Regions from separate parts of the Lonsdalea quercina genome, predicted to be linked through region 1. Evidence: predicted binding sites of a transcription regulator. Region 1 holds the regulator's gene; each other region holds the start of a gene.
The links. The regulator Fur, encoded in region 1, represses iron uptake genes when iron is present. The targets are predictions, from matches to a motif close to ATAATAATGAGAACNACTATCAA.
Positions count from the first base shown of each region.

Region 2: the regulator Fur is predicted to act here: its motif matches at 981-1,003, upstream of fepD (Fe(3+)-siderophore ABC transporter permease).
Region 3: the regulator Fur is predicted to act here: its motif matches at 890-912, upstream of ftnA (non-heme ferritin).
Region 4: the regulator Fur is predicted to act here: its motif matches at 1,244-1,266, upstream of fes (enterochelin esterase).

Region 1 covers NZ_FNQS01000001.1:281,285-283,490, reverse strand. The annotation lists gene glnS (glutamine--tRNA ligase) at 1-920, shown strand, start outside; gene fur (ferric iron uptake transcriptional regulator) at 1,007-1,453, opposite strand; gene fldA (flavodoxin FldA) at 1,798-2,206, opposite strand, start outside.
Region 2 covers NZ_FNQS01000003.1:254,569-256,774, forward strand. The annotation lists gene entS (enterobactin transporter EntS) at 1-865, opposite strand, end outside; gene fepD (Fe(3+)-siderophore ABC transporter permease) at 1,034-2,077, shown strand; gene fepG (iron-enterobactin ABC transporter permease) at 2,088-2,206, shown strand, end outside.
Region 3 covers NZ_FNQS01000002.1:36,873-39,078, forward strand. The annotation lists gene purT (formate-dependent phosphoribosylglycinamide formyltransferase) at 1-329, opposite strand, end outside; gene BLU64_RS03055 (DNA polymerase III subunit theta) at 493-723, opposite strand; gene ftnA (non-heme ferritin) at 1,043-1,552, shown strand; gene BLU64_RS03065 (YebY family protein) at 1,728-2,066, shown strand.
Region 4 covers NZ_FNQS01000003.1:267,955-270,160, reverse strand. The annotation lists gene BLU64_RS06425 (TonB-dependent siderophore receptor) at 1-1,058, opposite strand, end outside; gene fes (enterochelin esterase) at 1,365-2,206, shown strand, end outside.

The DNA of each region.
Region 1 (2,206 bases):
ATATCTCTATCCCCGCGCATCCGCATCAGTACGAGTTTTCTCGTCTGAATCTGGAATACACCGTGATGTCCAAGCGTAAGCTGAATCAGCTGGTGACGGAAAACGTCGTGGAAGGCTGGGACGATCCGCGTATGCCGACTATCTCCGGGCTGCGTCGTCGTGGCTATACTGCGGCTTCTATTCGTGAATTTTGCCGTCGTATTGGCGTGACCAAGCAAGATAACACGGTAGAAATGGCGTCGTTGGAATCTTGCATTCGCGATGATTTGAATGAAAATGCGCCGCGCGCCATGGCTGTACTGGACCCGGTGAAAGTGATTATCGAAAACCTGCCGGAAGGCCATGAAGAGTGGGTCACGATGCCAAACCATCCCAACAAGCCGGAGATGGGAACGCGTCAGGTAGGTTTCAGCCGTGAACTGTACATCGACCGCGCCGACTTCCGTGAAGCCGCCAACAAGCAATACAAGCGTTTGGTGCTGGGAAAAGAAGTCCGTCTCCGCAACGCTTACGTGATTAAAGCCGACCGCGTTGAGAAAGATGAACAGGGCGAGATCGCTACAATTTACTGCAGCTATGATCCGGATACGCTAAGCAAAGATCCCGCCGATGGGCGCAAGGTGAAAGGTGTCATCCATTGGGTTTCCGTGGCTCACGGCATTCCGGCCGAATTCCGTCTGTATGACCGCCTATTCAGCGTGGCGAACCCAGGCGCTGCGGAAGATTTCCTGTCGACCCTCAACCCAGAGTCGCTGAAGATTGCGCACGGTTATGTTGAAGCCAGCATGGCGGATGCGGTGGCGGAGAAGGCGTACCAATTCGAACGTGAAGGGTACTTCTGCGCGGACCGCGTGTACTCCAGCGCTGATCATCTGGTCTTCAACCGAACGACGGGTTTGCGAGACACTTGGGTCGGTTAATTCCACTAGGCCTGAATAAAAAAAAGAAAACCGCCGCGACGGTTTTCTTTTTTTTTGCAAATCCGTTTTTTTAATCAGAACAGGGATTAATTCCCTTCGTGCAGTTTTTCGTCTTCACGGCAGTTGCCGGAGCTGCAGTGGCCGTAAAGGTACAGGCTGTGGTTGGTCAGTTTGATCCCGTGGCGCTCTGAAATCTCACGCTGGCGAGTTTCAATAGATTCATCGCTGAATTCAATGACGCGCCCGCAGTCCAGACAAATCAGGTGATCATGATGCTGTTGCTGAGTCAGTTCAAAAACTGATTTTCCGCCTTCGAAATTGTGGCGGGTAACGATACCGGCGTCATCAAACTGGTTCAGTACGCGATAAACGGTGGCCAGACCAATTTCTTCTCCCATATCAATCAGCTTCTTATACAAATCTTCCGCACTGACGTGATGGCAAGTTGGATCCTGCAGTACTTCCAAGATTTTGAGACGAGGAAGGGTTACTTTCAGGCCGGCCTTCTTTAATGCGGTGTTGTTGTCAGTCATGCGGATTTAGTCCTGTTACTCTACTTTCATCAAGGGAGGCTAACTAGCCTAATATTATCGGTCGGCTCAAACATGTTTATTCGTCTCAATTATAGAACTGCATAGGCGAAATGAAAACCGCAGAACCGTAACCATATCAGGCTTACCCATCGGTAAAGGGGACGGCGCAACGCCGTTTTAAAAGCGAAAAATGGTGAGAAACCAGCTAACCGAAGGGGTTATTGTACCGCGCAACGCGGAAAAGTTAAAAAAATGTATCTATCTTTACGACAGATTTTACCTATTGATACGGCTCCGACACAAATTTGCGCCGGGCCGCAACGGGGATTACGGTTCCAAAAAGCTTACAAATTCAGCTCAGCGCTGATTTGTTTCACCCATGCGCTCACGCGCTCCTCCGTCAGCTCCGGCTGACGATCTTCATCAATTGCCAGGCCAATGAAGTGAGAGTCATCCGCCAGACCTTTGGAGGCTTCGAAGTAGTAGCCTTCGGTTGACCAGTTACCGACGATGGCCGCGCCGCGCGGTTCGATAATGTCGCGTAAGGTGCCCATAGCATCACAGAAATACTCGGCATAATCTTCCTGATCGCCGCAGCCAAAGAGCGCTACGCGCTTGCCGGTGAAATCGATGTCTTCCAGCGTCGGGAAGAAGTCGTCCCAGTCACACTGTGCTTCCCCGTAGTACCAGGTTGGAATGCCCAGCAACAGAATGTCGAAACGCTCAAGATCTTCTTTGCTGCTTTTGGCGATG
Region 2 (2,206 bases), on a different contig from region 1:
CCGGCCGGCGTACGCCGGAAACCCAGCCGCTGGTAAACGCGCCCAGCATCGCCCCCAGCGGCACCGCGGAGTACATCAGGCCGATGGCGGAGGGTCCGGCGTGATAGACGTCGTTCGCCAGCGCGGGAAACAGTACCCGCATCGCGCCGATCATGCTGACCAGCAGACCGAGCACCACGACCCAGCCGACGACCGGATGCGAACAGACGAATTTCACGCCGCCCGCCAGCGAACGCAGCGGATGCTCCGGCTCGCTGGCCTCCGGCTGAAGCGACGGCAGCCGCATCAGCGGGATCAGGGTGCCCAGCGTGCCGACAGCCGCCACGGCGAAGCTCCAGCCGACGCCGCCCGCCACGATAATCACCCCGCCCAGCGCGGGCGACAGGATCGCGCCCAGTCGCACCGTCACCATACTCAGCGCGCCGGCAGCAGGGAGATTCTTCCGCCCCACCAGCAGCGGGATCACCGCCATCAGCGCCGTCATGCCTAATGCGCCGAAGAATCCATCCCAAGCGGCCAGCACGTACAGCGCGACGAGAGACGGCGAACTCGAAAAGGCATTGAGACTGAGCGCGACGAAGCCCAGCCCGCAGGTGCCGCGCGCGAACAGGATAAGTTTCCGCCGGTCGAAGCGATCCGCCAGCACGCCCCCGCACATCAGACCGATGAACATCCCTACGCCGTCGAGCGCCACCGCCACCCCAACCTGCAGGGTGGAGCCGGTCATCGACTGAATTTGAATGGGGACGCCCACCGCCAGCATGCCGAGCGAGAAGACGGACAGCATTCTGGCGACGAAAATCGCACGAAAGTGGGCGTTGTTTTTTAGCAAACTGAAGTCAAGCAAGATAGAGGATTTAGCCATAATATTCCGTGAAAATAAGGTGATATAGCCAGTTCAGCGGCGGCTGAATGGCGTCAACACGCGGTCTACGTCAATGTATTTGCTCACCGAGGCATGCTAACATAGCAGCTCGATAACATTAATGATAATCATACTCATCTTCACACATTAAGGAGCTGTTCGTTGGCGATGTCACTTCCTTCGCATCAGGCGCCTGTCGCCGCCAATCAGCCACCCACCCGCTACTTTCAAGCCTTTCGGCGTCGCGCCGGTCTTCTGGTGTTCCTGCTGCTGCTGGCGCTCGCTGTCGTCGCTAGCCTGACTATCGGGGCCAAGTCAATTTCTCCCGTCGTGGTCTGGCAGAGCTTGACTGGCCAGCTCGACACGGCCGACAGCACCATCATTCTTAATGCGCGCCTGCCGCGGACGCTGGCGGGCATCATTGTCGGTCTCGCGCTGGGCGGCGCGGGCGCCGTGATTCAAGCGCTGACCCGCAATCCGCTGGCCGACCCCGGCATCCTCGGCGTCAACGCGGGCGCCAGCTTCGCTATCGTTATCGGCATTACCTGCTTCGGTATCAACAGCATGACCGCGTGGCTGGGCTTCGCCTGGATGGGGGTGCTCATCACCAGTCTGGCGGTCTGGCTGATCGGCACGCTCAGCGGGGGACGCATCAACCCGATTCGACTGACGCTGGCCGGGGTCGCGCTCAGCGCAGTCCTGAGCGGCCTCTCCTCATCCATCTCGCTGCTCGACCCGCAAGCGTTCGACCAGATGCGCATCTGGGAAGCCGGAACGCTGGATATTCGTTCGCTGCGCAACGTCGGGATCGTCACACCAACCATACTGTTGGGCGCGGTATTGGCACTGTTGGCCGCGCGCTCGTTAAACGCGCTCAGCATGGGCGAAGACATCGCGATGGCGCTGGGCACCCGCGTCATGCTGGTCCGCGTCATTGCCGTGCTGGCCATCATGCTGCTGTGCGGGTCAGCCACCGCGCTGGCCGGCCCCATTGGCTTTGTCGGCCTAATGATCCCGCACGTCGCCCGCTGGTGGACGGGACCGGATCAACGCTGGATCATGGCGTACTCGTTTCTGTTCGCCCCCATCCTGCTGCTCTGCGCCGATATCGCGGGCCGCTTGCTGGCGGCAGGCGAGCTGCGCGTCTCCATCGTGACGGCCTTTATCGGCGCGCCGGTTCTGATTTGGCTGGTTCGCCAGCGTAAAGCCTGAGGAAACAGAAATGCTGAGTAAGACACTCTCGCTGCGCGCCCCCGGCGGCATCGTCAGCGGTCGAATCGCCGGACGCTCTCTGCTGGTCAACGGCCTGCTTCTGATGCTCGGCCTGCTGCTGCTCACGGT
Region 3 (2,206 bases), on a different contig from region 1:
AATCGGGTGGCCTGAGCGCATGGCACGACGCGTTGTCCCTGCTTCTCAAGCGCGACGAGCGTATCAGTAGCGATGGCTTCAATTTCGGGAACGATGTAGTCAGGTTTTTCCAAAGCGATCAGCTGTTCCAGCGCTTCGCCGTCCAGCATATTTATGACGTGGCTACGGTGTGCGACCTGCATGGCGGGTGCGTCGGTATAGCGATCGACGGCGATGACTTCAATTCCTAAACGTTGGCATTCAATAGCCACTTCTTTTCCCAGTTCGCCCGATCCCAGCAACATGACGCGGGTGGCCCCGGCGCGTAGGGCTGTTCCAATTGTTAACATAAACGTCGTATCCGATGCGGTTAAGAATTCCGGCGCAGTATAAACGAAACCGTTTGCGTACGCATCCGGAGGTCATCTTTAAGACCGTTTGACCGACATTTCATTGCGTCAAGGTGGGTAAGAGAAAGACCGTCATCCTGCGGATGATGACGGTACGATTGGATCATTTACTGTTGGGGTCGTAAGGCAGAGTGGAGAACTGCAAAGAAAGCTGACGATAAAAGCTAACCCTTTCACGGAAATAATCGCGTAAATGCGCAGGCTGCTGCTGTTCGAGTACGTCAGGGATGACCGGCATGTTATAGCGCTCTTTGAAAGCGACACCGGAAGCGGCGAGATCGACGTTTACTTTTTCCATCTCTTCGAATGAGAGGTCGGCCAGATTATGTCCCATGATGTCCTCCTGTGTGTGGCGCGACAAACATAAAACAGCCCGGTTCAAATGGCAAGCGACGCGCTAACCCTCGTTAGATTCATCCCTAATCACAGTAAAATAAGAGCAATGAATGAATTCAAACGCCAATGTTGAACATTGTCTTTAAACGAAATCGATACCATGAAAAGTAATAAAAACCATTCTCATAGATGAATGATAATACTTTGAATTTAGGATAAAAATAATGAGATTATTCGTTAATAGTATGTGTTTAATTTTAATTTTTCCGTGCATAATGCCCTTCAAATAGTCCCTAGCCAGTGGAAAAGGATTCAACATGTTAAAAAAAGAAATGATCCAAAAGCTGAATGAACAGCTGAACCTCGAGTTCTACTCAGCCAACCTGTATTTGCAGATGAGCGCGTGGTGTGGAAATAAAGGTTTCGAAGGCGCATCGGCTTTCCTGAAGTCTCATTCTCAGGAAGAAATGGAGCACATGCAGCGTCTGTTCGACTACCTTGACGATACCGGCAGTATGCCTGTCCTTGGCGCGATTGAAGCTCCCCCGGTAGAGTTCGATTCTCTGACTGATATTTTCAAGCTGACTTTTGAACACGAACAGCTGATTACCGGAAAAATTAACGAGTTGGCGCATGCGGCCATGACGTTGCAAGACTATTCAACGTTCAACTTCCTGCAATGGTATGTGGCTGAGCAGCATGAAGAAGAGAAGCTGTTCAACTCTATTCTGGATAAACTAGCGATGGTAAGTACCTCAGAAGGCGGGTTGTTCTTTATCGACCAAGACCTCAAAAGAATGGCGGCAAGCACTACGCCTTCTGCTTGATAACGATACAGAGGCGGTGTTCATCCGACATCGCCTTTTCTCTGCATATCTCCTGATTCCCCCCTTGCTCGACTTCCCCCCAGTGCGTCGGTATGATTCTACCGAGGTTTATTCTTGACGGCTTGAATCAAGAAACCTTGTAAATACAACGGTCTGTCTTGCTTTGGAAATCAAAATGAAAAAATTAATCTGGCTTCTGATAACGACCTCTTTTTGCTCTTCAGCGCTCGCGGCGACGGGGATCGCCAACATCAGCAAACTGCAATATGGCGACAACTGGGCGTTCACTCGCGAAGAAGTGCAGTTGATCTGCCGACCTGGCAACGCGCTGTATGTCATCAATCCCAGCACACTGATGCAATATCCGCTTAACGATGTTGCCTGGACGCAGGTCAGACAGGGTAAAGTCAACGCTCAGCCACTGGATATCATCCTGCTGGACGATCCCAAACAGCCTGGGCAGAAAAAAAGTTTGCAACCCTTTGTGACCCGCGCTGAACAACTGTGCCAATGACAATAGGGCCGTTATCCCGAGGGTTATCGAGGTGCGGCAGGTATAGTGATTGAGCTAACGATCACAAAATGGGCCGAATGATGGCGCTGAAGTACTAAGTCAGCTCATACATAGCTGGAAAAGGGAAATGCCTCGTCTAC
Region 4 (2,206 bases), on a different contig from region 1:
GTGTACACCAGATACTTGTATTTCTCCTTCAGCTTGGAATAGCGGAAGTTCTGCTGGAACGAAATCGTGTCGTTAAACGAGTGGTCGAAGATATAGCCAAGAGAACCCAGCTCGCGTTTCGACTCGTGGTAGTGAGGGTCGCTGACGTTCAGGTCATAGGGGATATAGCCGGATACCGTCTCAAATGCCGTACCGTAGGCGGGCAGAAAGTTGCGGAAGCCCGCCTCCGGGTCGTTTTGGTACGCCGTCAGCAGCGTAAAGCTGGTATCGGGATTCGGCAGCCAGGTCAGGGCGGGCGCGATGGCGACCCGTTCCTGTTTGGAGTCTTTAACGAATTCGTGCTGGGTGCTGCCGATGCCGTTCAGGCGATAGAGCACCGTCTTGTCATCGTTCAGCGCGCCGCCGAAGTCGAACGCCGCTTCGCCTAGATGCTGGTTGCCCGCGCTGAACTGAATTTTGCGGATCTCTTCGGCCGTCGGGCGTTTGCTGGTCATGCTGATCAGTCCGCCGGGATTAACCTGTCCATAGAGCACCGATGCCGGGCCGTGCACCAGCTCAACGCGCTCCAGCAGCCACGGATCGAATTTCCCCAGCGAGGAACCCTGACCGCTCAGGCCGAAGCTCAGGCCATCCAGGAATTTCGGCGCATACCGGAACCCGCGGGAAATCACTTCGTCATTGCGGTTGGAAGAACCACGGTAGTTGGTGACGACGCCACTGCTGTAATTCAGCGCGTCAGCCACGGAGCCGACGGCCTGCTGGTCCATCTGGTCGCGCGTTACGACGGAAATCGACTGCGGCGTTTTCACCAGCGGGGTTTCGGTCTTGGTGCCCGACGCGCTGGCTTTGGCCACGATGCCTCGCAGCGGCGCAGTGACGCTCTCTCCCTGAGTGGCGGTGACCACGATTGTGTCATTGCCGTCGGCGGCGGAAGGCGTATCCGCCGCCTGCGCCAAGGCAGGGGTCAGGAGCGCAGAGGCCAATATCAGAGGCGCTCTGCGGCCATTAGTATAAAAAGCAATAAGCTGTGTTAATGGTTTTATTTTGGTGGTGAACATGATTTATCCCTTTGAAAACCTGTCGCAAAACATCAGAAAGAAGGATTTCGTAAGCATTGCGTCAACGAATCACCGAAGCGTCTAACAATCTTGTTGGTGAAAGGTTGATAAACCCCTTATTTTTAGTGGCTTTAGCTCACATTAATCCCTGGCTTAACGTAAGTTCGATTTACATGTTATTGCAAGTGTAAATGATTCTCAATATTATTCGTTTTTATGTCTGATTCTGTGATGTAATCCGCAGACGTATGGTTTTAAGTAAATAATCTTAAGTAAGTATTAGGGGTTATCGGAACAGGAGGAGGTATGTCTGAACCACGGCAACCCGGCTTTACCGCGGCGTTATTAAACGCGCCAGAGGTGGGAACGGAAGCCTGGTGGCGACGTGTGGCTCAGCTTGGCACGCCGCTGGTGGAAAGCGCGGCACCTGGGCAGGTCAGCGCGACATTTTTGTGGCGGGACCCACACGGTTCGGGGGCGCAGTCTCCCATCCAACGAGTCTATGCGGATATCAACGGCGTCACCGACCACCACAGTTGTTCGCCGCAGAGCCTACGGCGTCTGGCGGACACCGATGTTTGGCACTGGAGCGTCACGCTGGAGAACGACTGGCGCGGCAGCTACTGCCTGCTGCCCGTCACGGAAGCTGAGCTACCGCCGTCGTTCAGCCAGGACGACAACGAACGACGCCAGCAGCAGCGAGAGTGGTGGTGTTCGCTGTCGGCTCACGCGGTGGCCGACCCGCTGAATGCCATTCTGCCCCATCACACTTGGGGCGGGCAGCCGGAGTCGTCCGCTCACATGCCCAATGCGCCGGCTCAGGCCGCGTGGCGGCGCATTGACCGGGGACAGGCGTCGGCGCCGGACGCGCGTCGGCTGCACACCTTCACGTGGCGCAGCGTCACATTGGGCAACGCCCGGCGCATCTGGCTTTACACCACGGGAAACAGCGAGGCGCCTGAACATCGCCCGCTGGCGATCGTGTTGGACGGTCAGCGCTGGGCGGATCAGTTCCCGCTCTTTTCCGCGCTGGACGAAGAAACCCGAGGCGAAAAGCTGCCGCCCGCCGTCTGGCTGCTGATCGACGCGCTAGACCCGTCGACCCGCGGCGACGAACTGCCCTGCAACGCCGCATTCTGGTCGGCGGT